Regions from separate parts of the Megasphaera jansseni genome, predicted to be linked through region 1. Evidence: riboswitches for the same ligand, from Rfam matches in the RefSeq annotation. Region 1 holds a riboswitch; each other region holds the start of a gene.
The links. Region 1 has a riboswitch for ZMP and ZTP ahead of ACE418_RS11355 (L-lactate MFS transporter). Riboswitches for the same ligand answer to the same signal wherever they lie in the genome.

Region 1 (9,996 bases):
AGATGTCAAGATCATGCGGCCAGGCTATGCCATCGAATACGACTGCCTGGATCCGACGCAGCTCACGCCGTGGCTGGAAACGAAGAAGATTTCCGGTCTCTTTTCAGCCGGCCAGGCCAACGGGACCAGCGGTTACGAAGAAGCGGCCGCCCAGGGTCTCATGGCCGGCATCAACGCGGCCTTGAAGATCCAGGGGAAGGAGCCGTTCATCCTGACCCGTTCTGAAGCCTATATCGGCGTCCTCATCGATGACCTGGTCACCAAGGGCACGAATGAACCGTACCGTATCATGACCAGCCGCAGCGAATACCGGCTCATCCTGCGTCAGGACAATGCCGACCTGCGCCTGACCCAGAAGGGCTATGACCTGGGCCTGGTCACGCAGGAACGGTATGACCGCTTCACGGCCAAGAAAAAGGCCATCGAACAGGGCATCGCCGCCCTCCAGGCCATTTCCGTCACGCCGTCCAAGGCCAATCTGGAAAAACTGGAACGCCTGGGCACAGCGCCCATCCATACGGCCATCACGGCCTACGACCTCCTGCGCCGCAACGATGTCGACTACGAGGCCTTGCGGACGGTCTTCGACCTGCCGGAACTGGCCGCTGATGTAGAAGAAGAAATCGAAATCATGATCAAATACGAAGGCTATATCAGCCGTCAGATGGAACAGGTCGAAAAGATGAACCGCCTGGAACAGAAGAAGATGCCCGCTGATATCGTCTATGCCGATATCGACACCCTGTCGGCCGAAGCCCGGCAGAAACTCGATGAAATCCGGCCCTTGTCCTTAGGCCAGGCCAGCCGTATTTCCGGCGTTTCACCGGCCGATATCACGGCCCTGCTCATCGTACTGGAACAGCACAGCCGGGAGGAAAAAAATCATGTTTCGCAGTGAATTAGAACAGGCCCTGAAGGCCATGGACCTCAGCGTGTCGGACAACCAGCTTGGCCAGTTCTGCACTTTTAATGAAAGGCTGGTAGAAACGAACAAGGTCATGAACCTGACGGCGATTACCGACCCGAAAGGCGTTGCCATCAAGCACATGGCCGACAGCCTGTCCTGTTACGACCCGGCTTATTTCAAAGACGGAGCTTCTGTCCTCGATCTGGGGACGGGTGCCGGTTTTCCCGGCCTGCCTTTGCTCATCTACCGGCCAGACCTGAAAGTGACTTTCTTCGATTCCCTGCAAAAGCGCCTGACTTTCCTGGAAAATACGGTCCGCGAGTTAGGTCTGACGGCGTCGTTCCTCCATGGAAGGGCGGAAGAGATGGCTCATAAGCCGGAATACCGCAGCGCTTTCGACATCGTCACCAGCCGGGCCGTCGCCCGCCTGAATATCCTGGCCGAATGGGCTCTGCCTTATGTGAAGATCGGGGGTTATTTCATTTCCCTCAAAGGGGCCCAGTATGAAGAAGAACTGGCTGAAGGCGAAAAGGCCCTGCAGATCCTGGGCGGCAAAGTCGCCGAAGTCCGGCCTGTCCGCCTGCCAGGGCTCGATGACGTCCGCGCCGTCCTCTACATCGAGAAAGTGAAGGACAGCCCGAAGAAATATCCCCGCAAGCCTAAGATGGCTGCGAAAAATCCCTTATAAGAGAAAGAAGTGTACGCCATGTCTTTGAAAAAAATCTTATGTCTGGCTGCAGCCGCCTGTCTGACCGTGTCGGCTGCCGTCTTTGCCGATACGCCACAGCCGCCTGAAATCAGCGCTCATGCCGCCTATGTCATGGATGCCGATACGGGGGACACGCTCTATGCCAAAAATGCCGATGACCGGGCTTATCCGGGCAGTACGACGAAAATCATGACCGGTCTCCTCGGCGTCGAATTAGGCAAGGCCCAGGGCAAAATGGACCAGCCCCTCAACATTACCAGCGACGTCTACAACATCGAAAGCGACGCGTCTGTCCTGGGAATCGATCCTGGCGATCAGATCACCCTGCGCCATGCCCTGACGGGTATGATGACCGTATCCGGCTGTGATGCGGCCATTGCCGTGGCAGAAACGGTTACGCCGACCCAGGCTGATTTTGTTGCCAAGATGAATGAAAAAGCCGCCGCCCTGGGCTGCACGAATACCCACTTTGCCAATCCCCATGGCCTGCCGGACAGCAATCACTATTCGACGGCCCGCGATATGGCCGTCATCGCGGCCTATGGCATGAAAATGCCGGAATTCCGCGATATGGTCAGCCACAGTGAATACGACATGCCCTATATCAACGGCGGGTCCAAGCACTGCACGACGACGAACTACTTCCTGACCAGCGGCTTTCCCGGTGCCAATGGCATCAAGACCGGCACGACCAATGCCGGCGGCCCCTGCCTGGTCGCTTCGGCTACTCAGGATGGCCGGACGGTCATCGCCTCCATCATGAATTCGGATGACCGCTTCGGCGATGCCCAGAAATTGATGAGCTATGGTTTTTCCGTCCTGAAACCGGTAGAACCGGCAGAAAACGTCTATATTCTGCGCCAGGCACCGGCAGGCCAGACCTTGTCGGATATCAAGGAAAAACAGGCCCAGGCAGCCGAACTGGCAGCAAAGCAGAAGCAGGATGCAGCTACGGCTGCCGCTTCTACGGCAACGGCCAAAGCCTCTGCCAAAACGGCTACAGCCGTAAAGACGACGACTGCCAAAACCACAGCGAAAGCCGCTGCCAAAGCCAATACGGCTGAGGCCAGTAAGCCGGCTGTCTCCAGCAAGACTTACGTTCCCTTTTCGCTGGCTGCCTAAAAATGGATATTGACAATCGCCGGCCCTGTCCGTATAATTAAGTGCATCAGCAGATTCGTACAGGACTGACGGAATCAAGTGGAATAACCACGTGAACTGTACGGAGCTTTTCATGCCGACCGTCTGGGCAAGAGTATGCTACATATTCTTGAGTCAGGCGGCCGGTATTTTTTTTCGCCAGCCTGGCTCCTCACAAGGAGTGTTGTCTAATGAAACGAAATCGCTGGCTCATCGCCCTATCTGCTATGGGGCTCCACCTCTGTATCGGCAGTGTCTACGCCTGGAGCGTCCTCACCAAGCCCATCATGGAATCCATGGGATTCACCCTCAAGGAAACGACGTGGACCTTTTCCCTGGCCATCCTCTTCCTCGGCTTGTCGGCAGGATTTTTGGGCAGTTTTGTCCAGAAAATCGGTCCCCGCAAGTCCGGCCTCTTATCCATGACCTGCTTCGTCACTGCCATGTTCGGTACGGCTGCGGCTCTCTATGCCCACAGCCTGCCCATGCTCTACTCTTTCTACGGCGTCATCGGCGGCGTCGGCCTGGGGACGGGTTATATCACACCGGTGTCGACACTGGTCAAATGGTTCCCGGAAAACCGGGGCTTTGCGACGGGCCTGGCTATTATGGGCTTTGGCTTTGCCAGTCTCATTGCCGGTCCGGCCATGCAGCTGCTGGTCCAGCACTTTGGCTTGGTGGCTAACTTCATCATCCTCGGCTGTGTCTATATGGTCGTCATGACGGCATCGTCGCTCTACCTGGCTCCGCCTGCAGCCGGAGACGTCCCGGTCAAGGCGGAAAAAGCATCTTCTGTCGAATACGCCGACGCCCAGCCGCAGTTCACCGTCCGCCGGGCCATGAAGACCTGGCAGTTCTACGCCATCTGGTGGCTCTTCTTCACCAACATCACCTGCGGCATCGCCCTGTTGTCCGTTGCTTCGCCGATGGCCCAGGATGTCGTCGGCATGTCGCCGATGGCGGCAGCTTCCATGGTCGGTATCATCGGCCTCATGAACGGCGCCGGCCGCATTGCCTGGGCGACCATATCCGATTACATCGGCCGTTCGGCTACGTATGTCCTCTTTTTTGCCATCGAAATCCTGGCCTTCTGGCAGCTGGCCCGCGTTACCAGCGCCTTTAGTTTCCAGGTCCTGGTCCTGCTCATCATTTCCTGCTATGGCGGCGGCTTCTCGTGCATGCCGGCCTATCTCAGCGACCTCTTCGGCACGAAATACCTCAGTGCCATCCATGGCCGCATCCTCACGGCCTGGGGCGCTGCCGGCGTCGCCGGTCCCCTGGTCCTGTCGCTCATCAAAGAAAATACCAATAGTTATGCCGTTACCCTGTACTTCTTCGTCGGCGCCTTCACTGTCGCCCTGGCCCTGATGCTCTTCCTCAAATACCGCACCCGCCACGGCATCGCCTGCGTCGCAGAAGCACGGGGATGATCGTTCATCGTAGGTCGTAGGTCGTTCGTCGTAGGGGACGCTCTTTAACCTCTCAGACCGCCTTCGGCGGCCAGCTCCCCTATAAAGGGAGCCTTGGGCGGCCTGCGGGGCTGTCTCACGAAGGTTTCTGCCATCATGTGCCGTCCTTTTTTTGTGGTTTGTAGTACGGAGTTTATAGTTTGCATAGAGAATTTTAAATTTAAAGCCATCTGCTAACCACTAACGGCTAGCCACTAACCACTTAAAGGGGGTGTCGCGCTTGCGACACCCCCTTTACATATGTGAATAAAATCACTTAATGAGTTGGATGCATAGATGAATGAAAATGATTGCTTTTTAATTATAATGATTGAAATTGATTGAAAATGATTGAACATAACGGTATAATGTGGCCAAAGGAGGATAAAGGGAAGTGATACGATGTTGACAGAGGAAAGACATGAAAAAATCATGCGTCTTGTCAATACGAGTGGGGCCGTTTCGGTTCAGGACTTAGTGAGTTTTCTGAACATTTCCGAATCGACGGTCCGCCGGGATTTACTTACGCTGGACCGGGAAGGCCGCCTGCGCCGCGTCCATGGCGGTGCTACGACGCTGCGCGACGATTCTTCATATGAAGCGGATATGGAAAATTTACAGGACAAGTATTCCATTCATATGAGCGAGAAGCGCCGCATTGCCCAGTATGCGGCCAGCCTGATCAAGAAAGATGATTTCGTCTATCTCGACGCCGGTTCGACGACGGAACAGATGGCCGATTTCCTGGCCGGTTCCGAAGCGACTTTCGTGACCAACAGCATTCCGCTGGCCCAGAAACTGGGGCGCAGCGGCAGCCGCGTCTACATCCTGCCCGGACGGGTCAAAGGCGATACGGAAGCCATTGTCGGCAGTGATATGCGGGATATGATTGGCCGCTATCATTTCACCAAGGGATTTTTTGGAGCCAATGGGATCGCTCCCCATTCCGGCTGTACGACGCCGGATGACGAAGAAGCTGTCTGTAAGCGCGCTGCCGTAGGCCAGTGCCTGGACCGCTTCGTCCTGGCCGATTCCAGCAAATTCGGTTTATCTTCGCACATTACATTTGCAGACTTATCAATGGTTACCCTGATTACGGCCAAAGATGAAGAACACATCGATTATCGGCCGTATCAGCAGATTACGGAGGTGCATATCCTGTGATTTATACAGTTACGTTCAATCCATCGTTAGACTATGTCGTCCACATGAAGACCTTTACGGCCGGTGACATCAACCGGGCGGAACAGGAAATGATCTATCCCGGCGGCAAAGGCATCAACGTGTCCCTGGTCCTGGGAAACCTTCATATCCCTTCTAAGATGCTCGGCTTCATCGCCGGTTTTACGGGCCGGGAAATTGAACGTCTGGCCAAAGCCAACGGCGGCGATACGGATTTCATCGTCCTCGATGAAGGCTGCTCGCGTATCAACCTCAAAGTCAGCGCCGATGATGAAACGGCTGTCAACGGCATGGGACCGCATATCCCCGAAGAAAAGCTGCAAGCCCTGCTGGCTCAGATCGATACCCTCAAAGCCGGTGACACCCTGGTCCTGGCTGGCAGTATCCCCAACGATATCCCCGATGATATTTACGAACAGATCCTCAGACGCCTCCAGGACCGCGACATCCGCGTCGTCGTCGATGCTACCGGCGACCTGTTGAAGAATGTCATCAAATATAAACCGTTCCTCATCAAACCGAATAACTTTGAATTAGGCGAATTGTTCAGCGTCGACCTCCATACGGATGAAGAAATCATCGTCTGCGCCAAACAGCTCCAGGCCATGGGGGCCCGCAACGTCCTCGTATCCCTCGGCGGCGACGGCGCCCTGCTCCTCGGTGAAGACGGCCAGGTATACCGCCGCCAGTCCCCGAAGGGCACGCTGGTCAACTCCGTCGGTGCCGGCGACAGCATGGTCGCTGGGTTCCTGGCTGGTTTTGAAGCGTCTAAAGGCGACCTCCAGGAAGCCTTGAAAATGGGTATCAGCGCCGGCAGCGCTTCGGCATTCCATGAATGGCTGGCTACGGAAGACGATATCAAGGAAGTATACGCTGCCTTGTAAAGAAACGCGCATTTTTATATAGAGTTGAGAAGAGAAGGAGAGACATAATGCGTATTGTAGATTTACTCAAGAAACAGAGCATCGACCTCAATGCGTCTGTAGCCGACAAGGCCGCTGCCATCGACCACCTGGTCGACCTCATGGCTGCCGGCGGCAATCTGAATGATAAAGAGCTGTACAAACAGCGCGTCCTCGCTCGTGAACAGGAAGGCAGTACGGGTATCGGCGAAGGCATCGCCATTCCCCATGCCAAGACGGAAGCCGTCAATGAACCGGGTCTGGCTTCGATGATCGTCCGCGACGGCGTCGACTACGAAAGCCTCGACGACGAACCGGCTCACTTATTCTTCCTCATCGCCGCTCCGGCTGGCGGTGCCAACGTCCACCTGGAAGTATTGAGCCGTCTGAGCCGTATGCTCATGGACGACGACTTCCGCGACAACCTGATGAAAGCCCAGACGCCGGAAGAATACCTGTCCATCATCGACAAGGCCGAAGCCGAACAGGTCGCAGCTGAAGAAGCGGAAGCTGCTGCTGAAGCCGCAGCCGAAGAAGCACCGGCTGAAACGGAAACGGCTGCTCCGTCGGACCGCCCGTACGTCATCGGCGTCACCGCCTGCCCGACGGGCATTGCCCACACCTACATGGCCGCCGAAGCGCTGGAAAATAAAGCCGCTGCCATGGGCGTCGACATCAAAATCGAAACCAATGGCTCCGGCGGTGTCAAGAATCATCTGACCCAGGCCGATATCGACCGCGCTGTTGGCGTCATCGTCGCCTGCGATAAAGACGTGCCGGTCCAGCGTTTTGCCGGCAAGCCGGTCATCTTTACGAAAGTTGCCAACGGCATCAAGATCCCAGAAGAACTCATCCAGACCGTCCTCGACGGCAAAGCTCCGATTTATCAGGGCAATGAATCGTCGTCGGAAGCGGTCGATGTCGAAAGTGCTGAAAAAGAAAGCGTCGGCCGTCAGATCTACAAACACTTGATGAACGGCGTATCCCATATGCTGCCCTTCGTCATCGGCGGCGGGATCCTCATCGCCCTGGCCTTCCTCTGCGATATGGATAACGCCGGTACGGCCAACTTCGGCAGCGGCACGCCGCTGGCTGCCTTCCTGAAAAATGTCGGCGGCCTGTCCTTCAGCATGATGATGCCTATCCTGGCAGGCTATATCGCCATGAGTATCGGTGAACGGCCGGCTCTCATGCCCGGTATCGTCGGCGGTTTCCTGGCAACGACAGGCGGCTCTGGTTTCTTCGGGGCCCTCTTTGCCGGTTTCATCGCAGGCTACCTCATCATTTTCCTGAAAAAAGTATTGTCCCACCTTCCGGAAGCCCTGGACGGCACGAAATCCATCCTCTTCTATCCGGTCTTAGGCTTGGTTCTCATCGGCGTCATCATGACCTATATCATCAACCCGCCGACTTCTATTTTCAATACGTGGCTCTTCGACGTCCTCAACAGCATGACGACATCGAGCCGTATCGTCCTCGGTTTCATCCTCGGCGGCATGATGTCCATCGACTTCGGCGGCCCGATCAACAAAGCCGCTTACGTCTTCGGTACGGCCTCGCTCATGAGTGCCAGCGGTCAGGCTGTCAGCTCGGGCATCATGGCTTCGGTCATGGTCGGCGGCATGGTTCCGCCCTTGGCCATCGCCCTGGCTATGCTCCTCTTTAAAGGCAAATTCACGCCGAAAGAACGGCAGTCGACGATTACCAACTTCATCATGGGCTTGTCCTTCATCACCGAAGGGGCCATCCCCTTCGCCGCATCAGACCCGGTCCACGTCATCCCGCCCTGCGCTATCGGGGCAGCTGTTGCCGGTGCCTTGTCGATGCTCTTCAACTGCGCACTTCCGGCTCCTCACGGCGGCATCTTCGTCTTCGGTGTCATCACCAACTGGCCTATGTACATCGTCGCCTTAGTGGCCGGCGTCATCGTCGCAGCTATCCTGCTCGGCATTTTCCGCAAAAAACGTCCGCAAGACTGATTGCGTTCTTGCTATAAATCGTATACACTATATTATGTAGCTTTATCTCATTTTTTCTATTTCCTAAAAGGAGGAATTTGTCATGAAAGAATTCGAATTTGTTGTTACTGATCCCCAGGGTATCCACGCTCGTCCGGCAGGCCTTTTGGTCAAAGAAGCTAAAAAATTTGAATCCAATATCAGCGTATTCAAAGGAGCCCGCAAAGGCGATTTGAAGAAAATCTTCACCGTCATGGCTCTCGGCGTAAAACAGGGCGAAACGATTAAAGTACAGGTAGAAGGCGCAGACGAAGAACAGGCAGCTAGCACTGTAGAAGCCTTCTTGAAAGAAAACTTCTAAGATCTTTGAGGGGGAAAGTACATGCTGACGTTAAAAGGTAAAAGTGTCTTCTCCGGTATCAGCATCGGACCGCTGGCACTGTTCCATCGCAATACGATTTCTACGGCCGTACGGCCAATCGAAGACGTCGATGCTGAAATCGCGCGGTTCCAGAAAGCCCGCGAAGAAGCTATCGGCCAGCTCAAGGACTTGTATGTCAAGGCTGTAGACAAAGTTGGGGAAGAACAAGCCGCTGTCTTTGAAGTCCATCAGATGATGCTCGATGACGACGACTATATCGAAGGGATTGAAACCAAGATCCGCGATGAAAAAATGAATGCTGAAGCTGCTGTCGACCAGACGGCTCAGGAATTTGCTGAAATGTTCCGTTCCATGGAAGATGCGTATATGCAGGCTCGTGCAGCCGATGTCCTCGACATCTCCCGCCGTGTAGAACAGCAGCTCTGCGGCGGCCCTGGCATCGACTTCAGCAATTATGACCACGTTATCATCGCAGCCGATGACCTGGCTCCCAGCGAAACGTTACAGCTCGATACGGATAAGATTCTCGGATTTGTTACGTCAGCAGGCAGCACGAACTCGCATACGGCTATCCTGGCCCGTACCCTGGGCATTGCTGCCGTCGTCAGCACGGGAACACAGCTCCATAACGACGTCGACAACATGACGGCCATCATCGATGGCACGACGGGCACGGTCTATATCAACCCCGACGACGAAACGATGGCAGCTATGCAGAAGAAGCAGAAAGAAGAAGAACTTCGCGTCGCTGCCCTGGAACAGGTACGCGGCGTCCCGACGGTTACCAAAGATGGCAAGAAGATCAACCTCTATGCCAATATCGGCAACCCGGGCAACCTGCCGCAGGTCCTGGCCAACGACGCCGAAGGCATCGGCCTCTTCCGCAGCGAATTCCTGTATCTCGAAAGCAGCGATTATCCGACGGAAGACCAGCAGTTCGAAGCGTATAAACAGGCTGCTGAAGCCCTGCAGGGCAAGACCGTCGTCATCCGCACCCTGGATATCGGCGCCGACAAGAAAGTCGACTACTTCCAGCTCGAACCGGAAGAAAACCCGGCCATGGGCATGCGGGCTATCCGCATCTGCCTGACCCGCGTCGACCTCTTCAAGACGCAGCTCCGCGCCCTCCTGCGCGCTTCGGCTTATGGCAAGATCGCCATCATGTTCCCGATGATCATTTCCGTCTGGGAAGTACAGCGGTGCAAAGAAATCCTCAACGAAGTCCGCAAGGAATTGGATGAAAAAGGCATTGCCTACGATAAGGATATGGAAATCGGCATCATGGTCGAAACACCGGCTGCTGCCGTCATGAGTGAAGAACTGGCTAAGGAAGTCGACTTCTTCAGCATCGGTTCCAACGACTTGACC
Region 2 (9,996 bases), on a different contig from region 1:
GTCGAGGACGTGCATCATGCCCAGGGCCAGGGCGCCGTCCGTACCGGGGCGGACGGCGATGAAGTGGTCGGCCAGGTCGGCCGTCTTATGGCGATACGTATCGATGCACCAGACGACAGCCCCTTTGGCCCGGGCCGCTTCGACATCGTGGCGGAAGTGGATATTCGTAGCCAGCATGTGGATGCTCCAGAGGAAGATGCAGTCGCTGTCCTGCGCTTCCTGCGGCGCCGTCGGCATGGTACTTCCCATGACAGCCTTGAAGCCCCGCCCCTTGGCCAGAGCGCAGATGGTCCGGTCCAGTTCAGAAGCGCCCAGACGGTAAAAGAACCCGTGCAGGGCGTCGTGCTGGATGATGCCCATGGTACCGGCATAGGAATAAGGCAGGATAGCTTCGGCACCGGTGTCAGCGATGATGGCTTTCCATTCCTTGGCGATGTCAGACAACGCCTGTTCCCAGGAAATGGGCGTAAACTGGCCGCTCCCCTTGGGGCCGGTCCGCTTCAGCGGCGTCGTCAGGCGGCGCGGCGAATGGACAGTCCGTTCATAATGGGCCATCTTCGGGCACAGCGTCCCGCGTGTAAAAGGATGGGAGGCGTCGCCGGCGACGGATACGACGCGGCCGTCCTCAACAGACACGACGAGCCCGCAGGCATCGGGACAGTCATAAGGGCAGACAGATGTGTAGGTTTTCATGGTATCACCTCTTGTTTCGTGGAAAAAAGGAGCTGTCGCATCGCGACAGCTCCTTTTAAGCAGTTAGCAGTTAGGGGTTAGCAGTTAGCAGTTAGCAGATGGCATAACCCTTCGTGCGACAGCGCCTTTTCTTGTAGGGGCGCCACGTGGGGCGCCCGCTCTGGGATATGTACGATTTCCTTTTTCTTCCCAAGGGAAGCGCTTAGTGATGGAACAGGCGCAGGCTGGTCATGGCCATGGCGATGTTGTATTTATCGCACGTTTCGATGACGTTGTCGTCGCGGATGGAGCCGCCGGCCTGGGCGATGTAGTCGACGCCGCTGCGATGGGCCCGTTCGATGTTGTCGCCAAAGGGGAAGAAGGCATCACTGCCCAGGGCTACGCCGTGGAGCTGGGTAATCCAGGCTTTCTTTTCTTCCCGTGTGAGCGGTTCCGGTTTTTCTGTGAACAAGTCCTGCCAGATGCCGTCAGCCAGGACGTCTTCATCGTCATCGGAGATATAGACATCGATGGCGTTGTCGCGGTTCGGGCGGCGGACATCGTCGCGGAAGGGCAGGTTCAGGACCTTCGGATTCTGGCGGAGCCACCAGATATCGGCCTTGTTGCCGGCCAGGCGCGTGCAGTGGACGCGGGACTGCTGGCCTGCGCCGACGCCGATGGTCATGCCGTCTTTGACGTAGCAGACCGAGTTGGACTGGGTATATTTCAAGGTAATGAGGGCAATCATCAGATCGCGCTGGGCCGCTGCCGGGATATTTTTGTTCTTCGTCGGGATATTCTTGAAGAGGTCCGTCGTGATTTTGGCTTCGTTGCGTTCCTGTTCAAAGGTGACGCCATAGACTTCTTTCGATTCGACGAGGCGCGGCTTGTAGTCCGGGTTGATCTGGAGGACGCAGTAGTTCCCCTTCTTCTTGGTCTTTAAAATAGCCAGGGCTTCGTCACTGTAGCCCGGAGCGATGACGCCGTCCGAGACTTCCCGTTTGAGGAGCGTTGCCGTTTCGACATCGCAGACGTCAGACAGGGCGACGAAATCGCCGTACGAGCTCATGCGGTCGGCACCGCGGGCACAGGCATAGGCCGAAGCCAGGGGCGATAATTTCAGGTCATCGACCCAGTATATCTTTTTCAGGGTATCACTCATGTCCGTAGCGACGGCGGCCCCAGCCGGGCTGACGTGCTTGAAGGAAGCCGCTGCCGGAAGGCCTGTGGCTTCTTTCAATTCTTTGACCAGCTGATAGCTGTTGAAGGCGTCGAGCAAATTAATATAACCGGGGCGGCCGTTGAGGACCGTAAAGGGCAGGTCGCTGCCATCTTTCATATAAACCCGGGCCGACGACTGGTTGGGATTGCAGCCGTATTTTAATTGCAGTTCTTTCATGGTGATTCCTCCTGAATAGTTAAGCAAAAATAAAAAAATACCGACACTTCTGGAACGTTTCGCCCAGACGGTCGGCTCGTATGAATCATGCTCCCCGTGGTAACTCCACTTCCGTCAGTCACATGTTTCAGATTTATTATACCGTCCGCAGACGGGAGATGTCAAGAAAAAGGGCCGCCCTTCGGACGGTCCCTTTTTCTGTAGGGGCGCCACGTGGGGCGCCCCTACAGGATGATGTGATTTCCATTTCCCATTCGGTTTACTGGGAGAAACATCCAAATTCCGAACGGGGCGCCCACGTGCGCCCCCTACAGTGCCACGAGCCACTATCCTGCCTGTTGTTCAAAGATGTCCTGGGCCAGGCCCATGGGTTCATCGCGGAAGAGGCGTTCGTCCATGGTCTTCAGGTCTTCGGCGATATGCGGTACGAATTCCATCTGATTGAGGATGTCCTTCTGCAGATCTACGCCCGGTGCGATTTCCGTGAGGACTAAGCCCTTATCGGTGAGGACAAAGACGCAGCGTTCGGTGATGAACATGACCTGCTGATTGTGTTTGTGGGCATATTCAGCACTGAAGGTGATCTGGCCGACCTTATCGATGAACTTCTGGACAGCGCCTTCATGAGTGATGACCAGTTTGCCATCCCGGATTTCTTCGCGCAGGCCTTTGGCCGTGAAAGTGCCGCAGAAGACGACTTTATGCGTGTTCTGGGTGATGTTGATGAAACCGCCGCAGCCGGCGATGCGGTCTTTGAACTTGCTGACGTTGACGTCGCCTTTGGTGTTACATTCTGCCATGCCCAGGAAAGCCATATCCAGGCCGCCGCCGTCGTAAAAGTCGAACTGGTACGGATGGTCGACGATGGCATCGGCGTTAGCCGAACCGCCAAAGTCGGCGCCACTGGCCGGTACACCGCCGATCGGCCCGGCTTCGACGGTCAGGGTCAGCTGGTCGCCGATACCTTCTTCATTGGCTACGCTGGAGACGCCTTCCGGGATCCCGATACCCAGGTTGACGACGGCATTGGGCACGAGTTCCATCGCAGCCCGGCGGGCGATGACCTTGCGGGCATTGAGTTCCATCGGCGGAATCTGGGACAGAGGCATACGCATTTCACCGGTATAGGCCGGGTTCTGGACCTGGCGGACCTTGGACAAGACGATATAGTCGACGTCGATGCCCGGCAGGACGACGTGTTTCGGCGGAATCGTCCGGTTTTCAGCCAGTGTTTCGACCTGGACGATGACCATGCCGCCGCTGGCTTTGGCTGCCAGGGCCATGGGCAGGAGTTCCATACGGACTTCTTCGTTATCCGTCGATACGTTGCCGTTCAAGTCGGCGCAGGTCCCGTGGACGATAGCGACATCAATCGGGAACGGTTTGTACCACAGGTATTCTTCGCCATCCAGTTCCTTGACTTCGACCAGGTCTTCCTTCGTGATGCTGTTCAGTTTCCCGCCTTCGATACGGGGATCGACGAAAGTATTGAGACCGACGCGGGTGAAGAGCCCCGGTTTGCGGCCGGCGATGCTGCGGAACCACTGAGCCATCGTACCCTGCGGCAGGTTGTAGCCTTCGACCTTGTTGTCCATGACCAGTTTCCCCAGTTTGGGAGCCAGGTTGTAATGACCGGCAATGACCCGTTTCAGCATGCCTTCATGGGCGAAATGGCTGGCACCTTTGCTCACACCGTCACCGATGCCGGCCGTATGGACCAGTGTCAGCTGCTGCGGATATCCTGTCTTGGTAAAGCGGTCTTCCAGGGCCTGCAATACTTCTTCCGGCAATGCACACTGTGCAAAACCACAAACGGCGATAGTCGAACGATCTTTAATAAGCGATGCTGCATTTTCTGCTGTAATCAGTTTTGCCATGATGACTCCCTCCTTATAGATTTCCTTGCTTGACTTTGATGAGCTCTTTTTCTTCTCATCTTCTGGCTTTAGTATAACCCCTTTTGTCCTTGAAAAATACGCACAAAGCCGTGACAGAAAATGAAAAAGTTGCCTGGAGATGACAAACGTGACAAGGTCTTTCCTTGAAGGTGTCCCATCCAGGCTATATAATGAATATAAGGAATATATACGTATTCAATTTTACAATCGAAGGAGTCTTACTTATGAATCCTTATGCAGAAGTCCTCAAGCAGCTGCTGCAATATACGGAAACAAAATATACGACCTTATCCCAGGCCATCGACTATGACATGTCCTATATCAGCAAATGGGTCAACGGCGCCCGTCTGCCGGCTTCGCGCCATGCCGACCGCATCCACGAGGACATGGCCCGCTTCTTTGCTGGCATCGCCCAGAAACAGCACCAGGAAGCCGACCTGAAGCGCATCTTCTCCTTTGCCGACGATGGCCAGGACCTGGCTTTCCACCTCTACGACCTGCTAAGCCGGGCCTACCGCCAGGCCCAGGCCAAGACGGGGAAAAGCGAAAGCCGCGATCAGGCCATCCATTTCTACGCCGGCCGCGCCGACTGCCACACGGCCCTGCGCCAGCTGCTCCACCAATACCTGGAAGGCCTCCAGTCCCAGGGGATGCTGGTCATGACCGGCCAGTTCCACGTCCTCGACCAGAACGGCATCTGGCAGCTCCTGGAAGAATGTCACAACGACCGCTGGTCCTGCGATGTCCACTTAGGCCTGAAAATGGATGTCTTCGCCGACCATATGCCCCAGGCCGCCAGCAGCCTCTATCAATGCCTGGACCACTTGTTGACCTATAACTTCACGATGCATGAAATCGACCATGAATCGTACCGCAACATCATCGTCCTCAAAGACGCTTTTGCCTACCTCTATTACGTCGACGGCGACGACTACATCGACATGTGCCTGACCATTACCGACCCGGTCCAGGTCCGGGAGATCTACAAGAAGTGCTGCGCCTACATGATGGTCCAGCCCGTCCTCATGGAGCCCCGCCAGTCCCTGGGCATGGAAAAATTCGGCTACCGCGACATTTTCTTTACGTCCAACAACTACCTCTTCTTCCTGACCAACGGCCTGGAATTCCTCCTCCCCGACGAGGTCTATACGTCATTGTGCCAGCTCATCGACGAAGGGAAATATCCCAATGCCACCAAGGAATGGGTCCGGCGCATCCAGTACATCTGGTACCGTATCATCGAGCAGGGGCGCATGAAGATCATCATGCCCAAGAATTCCATCATCCGCTATCTGGAAACGGGCTGTTTCTACCTGACCGACATGAACTATCAGATGACGCCAGACGAAAGAAAGGCCCAGCTCAACCTCATCGTCGAAAAGATGAAGCAGAACTCGGCCATTACTTACGGGATCCTCCTCCCGGCATCGGGAGAAAGCAGTTATACGAATTTTTCCAATCTCGCCTTTTACGGCAATTATACATCGGCCTTCTTCAAGAAGAATACTCATCATATCCTCCCCCAGACCAAGCCCATCTACCTGCTCAACAATTCCCAGCTCATTTCCTGCATGCACGAGTTCTTCGACGGATTGAGCCGGTCGCCCCATTACAAAGGGTTTTCGGCCGAAAATGTCGAAGCCCTGCGGGGCCTCATCACGCCGCTCATGACGGTCCTGACCGAAGAGAACGGCGACGCCTAGTTGTCCGGCTTTTCCGGCTGGGAAATGCTGCGGACGGTGATCTTGAGGATTTCCACGGACATGCCCGTCGTGTATTCCACTTCCTGCTGGATATCCCGGCGGATGTGGCTCATGAGCTTCTTGATGTGCTGGCCGTAGGCAATGGTCAGGGACAGGATGATGGCCAGGCCATTGCGCGTCGAGTTGTAATTGATGGCCACCCGCAGGCGGTTGACCTTGGTGACGCCCGGACTCTTTTTCAGGGCATGGCGCACCAGCGCTTCCAGGACATCGTTGGAAAAGGTCAATTTCCCATAATAGCTGAAGACGGGCCGGACGACGGACCGTTCAAAGGGCGATATCTTCTTGCCGTTGCGACCGTAAAAGAAGGACCGGATCGGGTCCAGGAGGTAGCCCTGGAAATGGGGCTTCAGTTCCATCGTCGGCACGGGGATGATGTGCTTGCCCTCTTTGATGCGGATGGCCCGGGCCTTGGCGATTTCCGACGGGCACGACACGTCTTCGATGCGGATGAACTGCGATGCTTCCGGCAGCTGCAGGGACTCGCAGATGCGGTGGATCATGTGCTTCGACGTGCCCAGGATGAGCAATTTATCGGGATGGATCTTTTCCAGCGCCGCCCGCATGGCCGCTGCATCTTCAGGCTTGTTGAAAATAGCCCGTCGCACGGCTTTCAAGCGGTTCGTCTCTTCCTTAGCCGACCGGCCGGCGACGATGCGGTTGTGGTCGATGAGCAGGCCATCGTCGATGATGGCCTGGATATCGTGGTCATAGGCGACGACCAGGGCGTGGTGGCTCTTGCCGGTGCCGCTGGCGCCAATAAAGCCAAAAACTTCCATGCGTCTCACCTGCTTTTCCTAAGCCTTTTCCTCAACATGATCCAATAGGGCCTTTACCGCCTTGGCATCGACCGTAAAGACGCCGACCTTTTCCGGGAAACGGCCTGTCGTGCCATGGAAATCCGAGCCGCCGCTGACGTACCAGTGACGCTGCCGGGCCAGTTCCAGGAATTCGTCATAGCGGCCGCGGTTCTTGGGATGATAGACTTCGACGCCGTCAAAGTCATGAGCCAGTACCTGGCCCAGCGTCCGCTTGAGCAGGCCCGGATGAGCCAGTATGGCCGTACCACCGGCCTGGCGGATGAGGGCTGCGCAGTCGTCGATGCTGCGGCGGTGATAGGGGACGTAAGCCGGACCGCCGCGATAGAGCAGTTTATCGAAGACGGTCTTGACGTCCGGGAAATAACCTTTGGCCACGAGCAGACGGGCAATATGAGGCCGGCCGACGGTCCCGCCCTGGCGCAGCGTCGCTTCGATGCCGCTGCGGTCGATATCATAGCCTAAGCTGCGGCAGCGGTCGACGATTTCCAGGGCCCTGTTGAAACGCCGTTCCTTAAACTGCGCGCAGTAGTCCTGCAATCCCTGGTTCTGGGTATCGATGCCGTATCCCAGGATATGGACGTCTTCGCCATCACATTCCGAGCTGATTTCAATGGCCGGGATGACGCGGATGCCAGGAGCGAAGCGATGGCTGCCGTTATAGGCCGCTACCGTATCGTGGTCGGAAATGGCCATGACGCTGAGCCCGGCAGCGACGGCCATCTGGGTCAGCTGTTCCGGTGTATATACACCATCAGAACAATTCGTATGCATGTGTAAGTCAACGATCATTGGACGCCACGCCTCCCTGCAATAAATGAAGAATGGACTTGATGCCGACGCCGGTCGCCCCGATGAGGCCCGTTTCGTCGGCTTTTTCATTGAATGCCGGGCCGGCGATGTCCAAGTGGATCCACGGCGTGCCATCGTGGACGAACTGCTTGAGGAAGAGGCCTGCCGTGATGGCACCCGCTTCGGGGCCGCCGACATTCTTCAAATCGGCGACGTCGCTTTCCAACAGCTTTTCATATTCTTCATCAGCCGGCAGCTGCCATATCTTTTCGTGGACTTCCGTCGCGGCGCTGAAGAAGCGGTTCATCCATTCCTGGTCGTTGCCGATCATGCCGGTCCGCACCGTCCCCAGGGCCGTCACGCAGGCACCGGTCAAGGTCGCCAGATCGATGAGGCGCGTCGCCCCCTTTTCCTGGGCATAGGTCAGGGCATCGGCCAGGATGAGCCGCCCTTCGGCATCCGTATTCTTGACTTCGACGGTCTTGCCGTTATACATGGTCAGGATGTCGTCGACGTGATAGGCCATGCCGGACGGGATGTTTTCGACCAGCGGGATGACGGCCAGGACGTTGACAGGGTATTTGAGAAGCATCAGGGCCCGCATGACGCCGACGGCCGCCGCTGCCCCGGCCATGTCGTCCTTCATGAATTCCAGGTTGGCATGGCTCTTGAGGGACAGGCCGCCGCTGTCATAGGTGACGCCCTTGCCGACGATGCCCAGGACTTCGCGGCTGTTGGGATCGCCCTGATAGGCAATGGACAGGAGCTGGGGCGGATTCATGCTGCCCTTGCCGACGGCGACGATGCCGCCCATATGGCGCTTTTCCAGGGTCCATTTATTGAGGTTCTCGATGAGGATGTTGTCGCTTTTGAGCATGCCCCCGACGATATCGGCGAATTTGCGCGGCGTCAAATCATTGGACGGCATATTGACCAGGTCCCGCGCCGCGTAGATGCCTTCATAGATGGACGTATACATATAACACATGGAGTTGAATTCCTTAGGCCGCAGGCTGTGGGTCAGGATGTTGATATTCTGAATCGTCCGGCTCTTGGCTTTGCGTTTATAGTGGTTGAATTCATAATTACGGTACAACAGGCCGTCGATGAGGGACCCCAGATCCATATCCAGGGTATCGGCCAAGACCGCCAGTTCACTGACGCCTTCTGCCATGGCCGCTGCCATGAGGCGCCGGGCCATGCGGAAATCTTCATACGTCGAGTAGCGGATGGGCTTCCCTTCCAGGCCGATTAGGAAATACGTCTTGGCCCGGCCATCAGACAGGCAGTGGAAGACATGAAGGGACGTATGCTGCAAGATCTCCGGATGCTGCCCGGCATAGGCCCGGATGAGCTGGACATCCCCTTCCGGCAGCTGGCACAGCGTCGACCCCCGTTCATTCAGGCCGACAGCGACGGTGTCCATGCCGCCATTGCCATTATAAGTAATCATACACATCGCTCACTTTCCATCTATAGACAAACAAGTAGTTTTTGTAACATATCACTTCTTTCATTATACATTCGCCATGTCGCCAAAATCAAGAATCGAGGGGAATTCAAGATTCTGTAAATTTTCTTAAAAAAACACTTGCATTTCTCATAGCTTTAGTGTATTATATTACATGTGCTCAGGAAACAGCGAGTACAAAGAACAACAAAACATGGACCATTAGCTCAGCTGGAAGAGCACCTGACTCTTAATCAGGGTGTCCAGGGTTCGAGCCCCTGATGGTCCACCATAACAAAGCTGATAGCCATCGCATTTATGCGGTGGCTATTTTCGTATGACCCCAAAAGATATGGTGTCTTTGACCCCATTTTGACCCCGCCACATATCACTCCATTATTTAATCATTATATAAATAAAAAATAGCCCCTGGGCTCGGCAATCTGCATACAATCGCAGTGCGTACTACCAGGGGCTGCTACATTATTATAGTTTTATATAGGTTATGCGTTTGTGGATGTGGTGCTCTTGCTCAGTACAAACTTAACTGCCCAAATCGTGCCGTTGATCAGGAGCGGCAAAACAAATTTGTCACGGATAGCATTCCAGCCAGTTTCGGACGCGGCCTGCGCCTGTACCTGTGTCACAAACTTATCCGCTACGGATTCAAGCGCGGTCATCCCTTCATTACTCAAACTTTCAATGATCTGCTGTTTCGCGGATTCTACTACATCGCTCGTATCAAGAGCTGCCAACATACCATCACGTACTTCAGTCCATTTACTCATAGTTTTCCCTCCAATTTGGCCGGACATGCCTATGTCCGGCTCTGTCCGGCCAGTCCGAAAATATAAAAATAAAAAGTGTATACTAGAAAGTTAATCATCCCCTTTCGTCGCACGAAAGATAAATGATCACCTCCTGGATTACTGTAAGCTGCATTCGTAATCGGTGACGCCGCGGGCGATAGCTCGTGCGAAGTCATCCCATTGGTTGACGAGCAAGTCGGCGTCATCGTCATTGTCGATAAAAGCAGTTTCTACGAGTACGGCCGGCATATCGGTATGTTTTAAGACGATAAGCCCAGGCATTTCTTTTACGCCGCGGTCTACTGTACCCAGGGCATCAATAATTTGACTTTGGATGCACTGAGCCAGGTTTCCACCGTCACTCATGCAACTGTAACATTCGACTTCTGTGCCGC
Region 3 (9,996 bases), on a different contig from region 1:
AGGCCCCCTTGGCATCATAGCCCAGACAGGCCGCCGCAGCGATGAACAACAAGGCACAGATCCGGGCCGGGATGTAGTTGAGGACGTCGTCGACGCGGGCTGCGACGCGGCCGAAATAGATGTATTTATCGTTCTTATAGCCAATCATGGAGTCGAGGGTATTGGCCGCCCGATAGACGACAGCCAGGGGCAGGCCGCCGATGGCAAAGAAAAACAGCGGCGACACGATACCGTCGACGGTATTTTCAGCAATCGTTTCTACCGTAGCCCGCGTCACTTCCGGACTGTCGAGATGATCCGTATCGCGGCCGACAATCTTGCCGACCTTCAGCTGGGCAATGCGCAGATGATGGTGGACGAGGTAGCGATAGACTTCCCGACCGGCCTTGGCCAGGCTGCGGGGACAGATCATGAAGGATAAAAGGATGCCCTGGATGATATAACTCCAATGTTCATTAGGCAAGAATTCCAAGGCCAGGACCAGGACCAGGGTGACGTTGTAGACAAACAACAAGGTAATGACGACCGTCAGCCCGCCTAAGATAAAATGTTCCCATTTCGTCGATTTCTCATTATAAAACAGCCGCTCGAGCAAGCTGATCCAGCGTCCGATAAGGGCGACGGGATGCAGTTTCGTATGGGGATCGCCGATGATGAAATCTACGATAAAAGCGGTGAGTACAGTAATCATTGTATTCCTTCTTCCATAATCTGCCGCAGGCGTTTCATGTCCAGAGACTCCCGGACAATCCGGGCCAGGCGGTCGTATTTCTCTTCTTTTTCCTGCCGATAGTGCAGCGTCACCGGCAGTGGCTGCCAACCCTTGCGGATCCGCAGGGCGTTGAGGAACTGGCGGCGGAATCCGTCATTATCAAAAATGCCGTGGATATAAGTTCCCCAGGCCAGACCATCCTTCCTGGCAGCACCGGCCAGGCTCTCACAGGGCTCTCCGGAACGGCTGGTGACGACGAAAGGATACGTATCGCTGCCATCCCGTTCGGTCCGGCCCATGTGGATCTCATAGCCGGTCAGATTGGGGACAGACAAAAGATGGCCTAAGAAAGGCAGGTTCCGGCAATCGGCACTAATTTGAGAGGTCAGTTTCCGGGAAACGAACGTCGTCGTCACGCCCAGGAGATGCAGCCCTTCGACACGGCCCAAATCAGATTCCGTCTTTTCCGGGTCACAGATGGCATCACCCATCATCTGATAGCCGCCACAAATACCGATGACAGCCTTTCCTTGGCCGATGAAAGACTGTAAAGCCCGGCCCCATCCCTGTTCCAGGAGAAAACACAGATCTTCTGTCGTATTCTTGCTGCCCGGCAGGATGACGGCATCGGCCCCGGCCAGGTCGCGGGGATGGCGGGCATAGTACAAGGCGACGTCGTCTTCCCGGGCCAGGCTGTCGAAATCGGTAAAGTTAGAAATCTTAGGTACCTGGACGACGGCAATGGATACCTTATCGCCATCCGGGCGCTGTTCCCTGTCATCGAGGGATACGGAATCTTCTTCATCGATGCCCAAGTCATCGACATAGGGCACGACGCCCAGGACGGGTTTGCCTGTCTTTTTTTCTAAAAAGTCGATGGCCGGCGTGAACAGCGATACGTCGCCGCGGAATTTATTGATGACCAGGCCTTTGACCAGGTCCCGTTCGTCCGGGTCGAGCAGTTCCAGCGTACCGACTAAGGCAGCCAGCGAACCGCCGCGGTCGATATCAGCTACTAAGAGTACCGGCGCGCCGAGGTATTTGGCAACGCGCATGTTGACGATATCGTGGTCTTTCAGGTTGATTTCTGCCGGACTGCCCGCCCCTTCGATGACCAGCGTATCGTAAGCCTTATCCAGTTCTCCCAGGGCCCGTTTGACGGCGTCGAAGGCCTGGAGCGCATAGCCTTTATGATACTCCCGGGCCGACATATTACCTACAGGCCGGCCATCGATAATGACCTGCGAGCAGGCATTGCCTGTAGGCTTCAACAAGACGGGATTCATGGCCACCATAGGCAGCAGACCGGCAGCTTCGGCCTGGGCGACCTGGGCCCGTCCCATTTCCCGGCCATCAGCAGTGACATAGGAATTCAAGGCCATATTCTGTGCCTTGAAAGGTACGACCCGTTTCCCATCTTGTAAGAAAATGCGGCATAAAGCCGTCGTAATGATGCTCTTGCCGACATGGGAACTCGTCCCCTGCAGCATGATATATTCTGCCAACCAGCCTTCCTCCTCACGATTACATTCTATTGCAATGGTTTTATTATATCTTGTCTGACGGAAAATGCAATAGAAAAAGGAGCTGTCGCATCGCGACAGCTCCTTTCAAGTTGTTAGTGGCTAGTTGTTAGTTGTTAGCGGATGGGTTTAAATTTAAAGCTTTTCTCTGAAAACTACAAACTCTGTGCTACAAACTATAAAGTAAACGGGGCATCACATGATGACAGAAACCTTCGTGCGACAGCCCCTACAGTAAATCATTAACCATGTAATTCTTTATCCAGTTCTTCCAGGCGTTCGATGCGTTTTTCTGTCGGCGGATGGGTACTGAAGAGGTTCGCGATGGCACTGCCGGCACCGGCGAAGGGATTGATGATGCACATGTGAGCCGTCGCCTTGGTCGCACCGGGCAGCGCATAGTGATGAGCGTAGTTATCGATTTTCGCCAAGGCTCTGGCCAGGGCGATGGGATCGTCGATCATACGTCCCCCTTCTTCATCGGCCATATATTCCCGTGTCCGGGAAATGCCGAGCTGGATGACAGACGCAGCCAGCGGAGCTACGATAGCCGTAACCAAGAGGGCTATGGGATTGCCGTCGCCGTCGTCATCGCGGCCGCCGCCGAAGATGGCAGCCCACTGGGCGATGTTGGCAATCATACCGATGGCGCTGGCAAAGCAGGCCACGATGGTGCTGATGAGGATATCCCGGTGCAGGACATGACTCATTTCGTGGGCCAGGACACCGCGGATTTCATCTTCGTCGAGAAGGTCCAGGATCCCTGCCGTCGCAGCAACGGCTGCATGAGACGGACTGCGGCCGGTAGCAAAGGCATTCGGCACTTCCGTCGGGATGATGTAGACCCGGGGCATGGGCAGATCCGCCCGCTGGGCCAGGTCGGCGACGATGCGGTACAGATAGTGGTCTTCGCCAACTTCCTGTGCCCGATAGGCTTTCAGGACCATGGTATCACTGAACCAGTAGGAAAAGAAGTTCATCGCCGTAGCGATGAGGAACATGACCATGACGCCGCTGCGGCCGCCGATGAGGCCGCCGATGGCCATGAGGATGCCCGCCAGGGCCGTCATGAGAAATACGGTTTTGACGCGATTCATAAAATCAACTCCTATCAAGAAGCTAAAAGTCAAAAGGTAAAATTCGTTACACTCACATTATATACGGTCTTATGTTCGTTGTCAATATGGTTGTCAATAAAAGGGTTACTTCAATATTTTGTTGTTGTAGCGCCGGATATAGACGATATATTGCCCTTTCGCATCTTTCTGGCCGTCAAAGGCGACGGTAATCGACACGTCATCCTGGGTCCATTCGACTTCTTTATCGCTCTGTTTGACTGGGAAATTTTCCATATTGGAATAAATCGTCGCTACCAGGCGGGAATAAATGCTCTTGGCCGTCGCCTTATCAGTCGTCTTGAAGTAATTGTCGAAAGCCAGGACCTTTCCCTTGGCCGACGTATCGGCAGAAAAGATTTCGATGCCTTCCGTGACGGATACGTTCTTGACGACAGACGTCCGTTCTGCCCGTTCCGTGAAGGATACGGTGCTTCCATAGAAGGTCCAGTCAGGCAGGATAGAGAAATTAGCATCGAAATCGGCCCGCGGCATGCCGAGATAGACTGTCTGATACGCCGTAAGCGGGCTTTCCGCGATTTCATCGACAGACTGGTTGTAGTCAAAAGCACCGGCCGGAACCGTCAAAGCTGCCCACAACAAAGCCGCTGCCATTATTTTTTTACAGGTCATAAGAATTCCTCCTTTATAGGAACGGTGTCAAAATCAAGCTGAACAAGGCGAAGACCAGCCGCTGCAAGGGAATAAGGATATACGTGAAAAAAGGCGTCATCATCAGGGCGATGAGAATGAGGAAGCTGTAGCGTTCGAGACTGGCCAACTTATAATTCCACGACGTCGGCAAAAAGCACATGAGGACCCGTGAGCCATCCAGCGGCGGCAGGGGAATCATGTTGAAGATGGCAAAGTTGACATTGTACAAGACGATGAGATGCAAGACCATGGGCAGGGCCGTCGTCGTAAAGAGATGGAGCTTGACAAAGACGACTTCGATGACCAGGGTGATGAAGGCCGTGATCAGATTGGACACCGGCCCGGCCAGGGCCACGCATATCTCCCCTTTCCGCCAATTCCGGAAATTGCCGACTTGTATCGTGACCGGCTTGGCCCAGCCGAACTGGGCGACCAGCAGCATAATCAAACCTACCGGGTCGATATGGGCTACCGGATTCAACGTCAGCCGCCCCATCAGGCGCGGTGTATCATCACCCATCCAGTCTGCCATTTGGGCGTGGGCATATTCATGAATGACCAGGGCGATGAGCAGGCCGGGAATCCCGGCAATAATAGAAAGTATATTAAAATCAAACATAAAATTCTCCTTTCGTTAATATTTCTATTATACGGTATCCCGAGAAAGATAACAAGATGTGGCTCGTGGCTAGGGGCTAGGGGTTAGGGGTTAGGGGTTGGCCGCTGACTGCAAAAAAAGAGGCTGTCGCACGAAGGTTTCTGCCATCATGTGATGCCCCGTTTACTTTATAGTTTGTAGCACAGAGTTTGTAGTTTGCAGAGAAAATCTTTAAATTTAAAGCCATCTGCTAACCACTAGCCACTAGCTACTAGCCACAAAAAAAGCTTGTCGCACATGCGACAAGCTTTTTTCACCGCTTCCGGTATTCATATTCTACGTTTTGTTCGACGATCGCCGCTTTTTCTTCGATTTCCCGGATTTCATTAATCGTGTTCGTCACGAAGGCTTCATCCTTGATGGATTTCAGGTTGATGCGGACGCTGTAGAAGGCCGAGCGCATAGCTGCTCTGGCGTTCATGGTAGCAATGACGCCGTCAGTGATGACCCAGGCGTTGCCATAGCGGACGACTTGTTCCGCCAGCTGGAGGAGGACGAAAATGTCCTTGCCCAGTTCAAAAGGCGATAGGGCCGCATCCTTGAAGGCCTGCTGGACCTTAGCCGTCCGGTCCGGCATATCCTTGGGCAGGCGGACGGCGCGGATGACGCCATCGAAAGCCGCTGCGTCTTCAGCGATACCGTCGAGGTAGCGCTGGCGCAGACCGTGAGCCTTGTCGCGGATGGACACCATAAGTTTCTCGATTTCATCATAGCCCTTCTTGCCGATGGTCAGGTTGGCGACCATTTCTACAAGCGCTGCTGCCGAAGCAGCGGTCATAGCGGCGATGCCGCCGCCGCCGGGAACGGGTTCCTTAGAAGCCGTGACTTCCAGGAGCCCGTCGAGGGGCATGGATTGGAATTGTGTAAAATCCATCTTAGAACAATCCCGTAATGACGCCGTTTTCGTCGATATCCATGCGGTTGGCAGCCGGCACTTTCGGCAGACCCGGCATAGTCATGATATTGCTCGTCTGGCAGACGATGAAGCCGGCACCGGTGCAGACGCGGACGTCCTTGACCGTGACCTTGAAGCCTTTCGGGGCTCCCAGGAGCGCCGGGTTATCCGACAGGGAGTACTGCGTCTTGGCCACGCAAATCGGCATTTTGTCGAGGCCAAAGGCTTCCAGTTCTTTAATCTGTTTCTGGGCATTGCTTTCAAAGATGACGCCGTCGCCGCCGTAGACTTTCTTGACGATGGTTTCCATTTTTTCAGGAATCGAGGCGTTGACGTCATAGAGGGGTTTGTACGGGGTCTTCGGCTGCTGCAGCAGTTTCAGGACCTTTTCGCCCATTTCGACGCCGCCTTTGCCGCCTTCGGCCCAGCAGTTGTTGAGGGCGACTTCGACGCCGTAATCTTCGCAGAGTTTGCGCAGTGTGGCGATTTCTTCATCCGTATCGCTGATGAATTTATTGATGCCTACGACGACGGGTACGTCGAAGAGACGCATATTTTCGATGTGTTTAGCCAAGTTGGCAAAGCCCTTCTTCAAGGCTTCGACATTTTCTTCCTGCAAGTTCTTCTTGTCGACGCCGCCATGCATCTTCAGGGCACGGACAGTCGCAACGATGACGACAGCATCCGGCTTGATGCCGGCAAAACGGCATTTGATGTCCATGAACTTTTCAGCACCCAGGTCGGCACCGAAACCGGCTTCCGTAACGGCGATGTCCCCCATCTTCATGGCCAGTTTGGTAGCGACGACGGAGTTGCAGCCGTGGGCGATGTTGGCGAAAGGACCGCCATGGACCAGGGCCGGTGTGTGTTCGAGGGTCTGGACCAGGTTCGGCTTGATGGCATCTTTCATGAGGATGGCCATGGCGCCTTCGACGCCGAGCTGGCGAGCCGTGACCAGATTGCCGTCCAAGTCATAGGCCACGGTGATGTCGCCCATGCGTTTCTTGAGGTCCATGAGGTCGCTGGCCAGGCAGAGAGCGGCCATGATTTCCGAAGCGACGGTAATCATGAAGTGGTCTTCCCGCGGGAAACCGCAGACTTTACCGCCCATGCCGACGACGATATTGCGCAGGGCCCGGTCGTTCATGTCCATGACGCGCTTCCAGATGATGCGGCGTACGTCGATGCGCAGGGCATTGCCCTGATGGACGTGGTTGTCGATAGCTGCGGCCAGCAGGTTGTTGGCTGCCGTAATGGCGTGCATATCACCGGTGAAGTGCAGGTTGATATCTTCCATGGGAAGGACCTGGGAATAGCCGCCGCCAGCAGCACCGCCTTTGATGCCGAAGACCGGACCCAGGGACGGTTCGCGCAAGGCGACGACGGCCTTATGGCCCATGTAGTTCAGGGCCTGGGCCAGGCCGATAGTCGTCAAGGTCTTGCCTTCACCAGCCGGTGTCGGCGTGATAGCCGTGACCAGGACCAGTTTCCCGTCTTCATTCTTCGCGAGGCGCTTGATGGCGTCAAAAGAAATCTTCGCTTTATATTTTCCGTAGAGTTCCAAGTCATCATCGGTGAGGCCGACTTGTTTCGCAATGGCCGTAATCGGTTCTAATTTCGTCTGCTGTGCAATTTCGATATCGCTCAATACCTTTGCCATAGTAGTTGTCACTCCTGTTCTTTGCATAAAAAAAGGCCGCTCCGCTGGAAGGTTGCCCAGACGGTCGGCTTCAAGAAATCATGCTCCCCGTGGTAACTCCACTTCCGTCAGTCACATGATTATGGCTTCATTATACAAAAAAAGAACCCTTCGGTCAAGGGTTCTTTTTGTAGGATGTCTTACTGGATCACGCAAGTATCGAGGTGTTCAAAACCGGTGAGCAGGCCTTTCACCTGGACGGCAATCTGCTGGCAGCCGCCTTTTTCTTTGCTTTCGATGTTCAGCGGCATGTTGGGGTCGTGAAGAGACATGCGCAGCAGGGCCCAGCCGTTGGGGAATACGAGACGCACGCCTTCATAAGACGGTTTGGCGATAGTGATGCCCGCTTGAGCCGCCCGTTCTTCGAACTGCTTGAGCACGTCGGCACCATAAGCCTGGACATCATCCGTGCCGGTAATCTTCAGGCGGAATTCGACGCCTTCAGCGGGATGGCCCAGTTTGGCAATGAGGTCGCCGAGCTGTTTGCCTTCCTTCTTGGCTTTCGTCGCAGCGATGAGCAGTTTGACGGCCAGATATGCCCCATCGTCGAGGTAGTAGTTTTCACTCAAGGCGCCGTGCCCGGATGTTTCGATGGCCAGCGGCGAGACCGTACCAGCCTGGTTGAGGCGGATACATTCATCGATGACATTTTTATAGCCCCGCATATAACGGTGATGGACCAGGTGGAGTTCATCCTGGAGGAACGTCGTCAGTTCATCGGATGTGACCGAATCAGTGACGATGGTACTGCCCGGATAATCCGGAGCCAGGATAGCAGCCATCATGGCGATGAGGGCGTTGCGGTTGATTTCTTCCCCATCGGGCAGGACAGCGCTCATGCGGTCTACGTCCGTGTCGAAGATGAGGCCCAGGTCGGCTTGGTTATCGAGGACGGCCTTGCGGATAGAGGCCATGGCGTCGGCATTTTCCGGATTGGGGATGTGGTTCGGGAACATGCCATCCGGTTCCAGGAACTGACTGCCCGTCGTATCGGCGCCGAGTTCAGCCAGGACTTTGGTGGCAAAGAAACCGCCGCTGCCGTTGCCGGCATCGACGACGATATGCATCCCTTCCAGAGGACGGTCGTACATGCCGGAGCAGAGACCGGCGCAGATTTTGCGGCGCAGGTGCAGGGCGTAAAGGTCAATCAGGTCCAGCGAGGCAATCGCTGCCGACGATACGGCCATGGCCGACAGGCCCGAAGCCAGGGTCAATACTTCTTTGACTTCGCTCTTTTCCAGGCCGCCGTCGACGGTAAAGAATTTCAGGCCATTGCGGTTATACGGCAGATGGCTGGCCGTAATCATGATGGAGCCATCCATGTGGGTATCTTCAAAAATAATGGACATGAACATGGCCGGTGTCGAAGCCAGGCCGCAGTCCGTGACGTGGACGCCCTGGCCGAGGAGCCCGCCGAAGACAGCGTCTTTCATCATGCCCGCTGACACGCGGGAATCGTGGCCGACGGCAATGCGCAGGTCACTCGTCTGTTTATGCAGCTTCTTGGCTAAAAACTTGGCAAATCCAGCGGCAATGCGGTTGACCGCTTCCGGGACTAAGGTGACGTCTTCACCGGGGACGCCGGCAACGGCAACGCCGCGGACATCACTGCCATTCTGTAATTTCATCATCGCTTCTGTAGTTATCATGTATGGGTGTTTCCTTTCTTCAATTTGGCGCACAGCGTCCGCCGCTTCTTATCATACTGAAAATCAGGCCAAAAGGCAAGCGTCGACAATGGCTTCTGCCGTCAGGCCATATTTTTTCAGGAGGTCTGCGGCCTTGCCGGATTCACCAAAACAGTCGCCGATGCCGACGTAAGCCTGGCGGGTCGGACAGCGGCGCGACAAGGTTTCCGCAACGGCGCCGCCCAGGCCGCCGATGACGCTGTGTTCTTCGGCTGTAACGACGAAGCCCGTCTTCTTGGCCGCAGCGACGACCAGTTCTTCGTCGAGAGGCTTGATGGCGGCCATGTCGATGACCATGACCTGACGGCCCCGGTCGGCCAGGATGTCGGCTGCTTTCAGTGCTTCCTGGACCATGAGCCCCGTGGCGATGACGGCGGCATCACAGCCGTCGCGCAGGACCGTCCCCTTCCCCCACTGGAAAGGACAGCTGCCCTGGTAGACATCGCCGACCTTGGCCCGGCCCATGCGCACGTAAACCGGACCATCATGGGCGACGGCAGCCCGGATGACGGCTTCCGTTTCGGCGCCATCGGCCGGACAGACGACGGTCATATTCGGCAGGCTGCGCATGATGGCCATGTCTTCGACGGACTGGTGCGTCGCTCCGTCTTCACCGACGCTGAGACCGGCATGGGTGGCACAGATTTTGACGTTGAGCCGCGGCAGGCAGATGGAGTTTCGAATCTGTTCAAAAGCCCGGCCCGTGCCAAAGACAGCAAAGGTACTGGCCAGGGGAATCTTGCCGCAGGCCGCAAAGCCAGCCGCTGTACCCATCATATCCTGTTCAGAAATGCCCATGTCGAAATAGCGTTCTGGTGCCACTTTCTGAAAAGCCATCGACCGCGTCGACGAGCCTAAATCCGCATCGAGGACGACAATCTTCGGATTTTTATACAATTCCGTTTCTAAGAGATGCCCGTAGGCATCGCGTGTTGCCATAGCCATCAGTCTTCGCCCCCTAATTCACGTAACGCCCGTTCACATTCTTCTTTCGTCGGCGCCTTGCCATGCCAGGACACGGCATTTTCCATGAACGATACGCCTTTGCCCTT

Region 2: linked by a shared signal. The riboswitch ahead of ACE418_RS00980 (phosphoribosylaminoimidazolecarboxamide formyltransferase) and the one ahead of ACE418_RS11355 (L-lactate MFS transporter) in region 1 are both predicted to bind ZMP and ZTP.
Region 3: linked by a shared signal. The riboswitch ahead of ACE418_RS02225 (formate--tetrahydrofolate ligase) and the one ahead of ACE418_RS11355 (L-lactate MFS transporter) in region 1 are both predicted to bind ZMP and ZTP.

The regions. Positions count from the first base shown of each region.
Region 1 covers NZ_JBHYRR010000033.1:344-10,339, reverse strand. The annotation lists gene mnmG (tRNA uridine-5-carboxymethylaminomethyl(34) synthesis enzyme MnmG) at 1-898, shown strand, start outside; gene rsmG (16S rRNA (guanine(527)-N(7))-methyltransferase RsmG) at 885-1,595, shown strand; gene ACE418_RS11360 (D-alanyl-D-alanine carboxypeptidase family protein) at 1,614-2,738, shown strand; ZMP/ZTP riboswitch at 2,790-2,874, shown strand; gene ACE418_RS11355 (L-lactate MFS transporter) at 2,948-4,186, shown strand; gene ACE418_RS11350 (DeoR/GlpR family DNA-binding transcription regulator) at 4,637-5,368, shown strand; gene pfkB (1-phosphofructokinase) at 5,365-6,270, shown strand; gene ACE418_RS11340 (PTS fructose transporter subunit IIABC) at 6,318-8,267, shown strand; gene ACE418_RS11335 (HPr family phosphocarrier protein) at 8,350-8,607, shown strand; gene ptsP (phosphoenolpyruvate--protein phosphotransferase) at 8,629-9,996, shown strand, end outside.
Region 2 covers NZ_JBHYRR010000002.1:41,833-51,828, forward strand. The annotation lists gene ACE418_RS00975 (molybdopterin-containing oxidoreductase family protein) at 1-693, opposite strand, end outside; gene ACE418_RS00980 (phosphoribosylaminoimidazolecarboxamide formyltransferase) at 896-2,071, opposite strand; ZMP/ZTP riboswitch at 2,126-2,203, opposite strand; gene ACE418_RS00985 (acyl CoA:acetate/3-ketoacid CoA transferase) at 2,398-3,948, opposite strand; gene ACE418_RS00990 (hypothetical protein) at 4,194-5,672, shown strand; gene ACE418_RS00995 (Asp23/Gls24 family envelope stress response protein) at 5,669-6,511, opposite strand; gene ACE418_RS01000 (PHP domain-containing protein) at 6,530-7,342, opposite strand; gene ACE418_RS01005 (leucyl aminopeptidase) at 7,332-8,795, opposite strand; tRNA gene ACE418_RS01010 (tRNA-Lys) at 9,009-9,084, shown strand; gene ACE418_RS01015 (hypothetical protein) at 9,296-9,580, opposite strand; gene ACE418_RS01020 (N-acetylmuramoyl-L-alanine amidase family protein) at 9,719-9,996, opposite strand, start outside.
Region 3 covers NZ_JBHYRR010000003.1:111,533-121,528, forward strand. The annotation lists gene cbiB (adenosylcobinamide-phosphate synthase CbiB) at 1-691, opposite strand, end outside; gene ACE418_RS02200 (cobyric acid synthase) at 688-2,217, opposite strand; gene htpX (zinc metalloprotease HtpX) at 2,478-3,332, opposite strand; gene ACE418_RS02210 (hypothetical protein) at 3,438-3,983, opposite strand; gene ACE418_RS02215 (site-2 protease family protein) at 3,997-4,623, opposite strand; gene ACE418_RS02220 (cyclodeaminase/cyclohydrolase family protein) at 4,916-5,536, opposite strand; gene ACE418_RS02225 (formate--tetrahydrofolate ligase) at 5,538-7,217, opposite strand; ZMP/ZTP riboswitch at 7,265-7,342, opposite strand; gene ACE418_RS02230 (phosphohexomutase domain-containing protein) at 7,397-8,905, opposite strand; gene ACE418_RS02235 (transketolase family protein) at 8,969-9,889, opposite strand; gene ACE418_RS02240 (transketolase) at 9,889-9,996, opposite strand, start outside.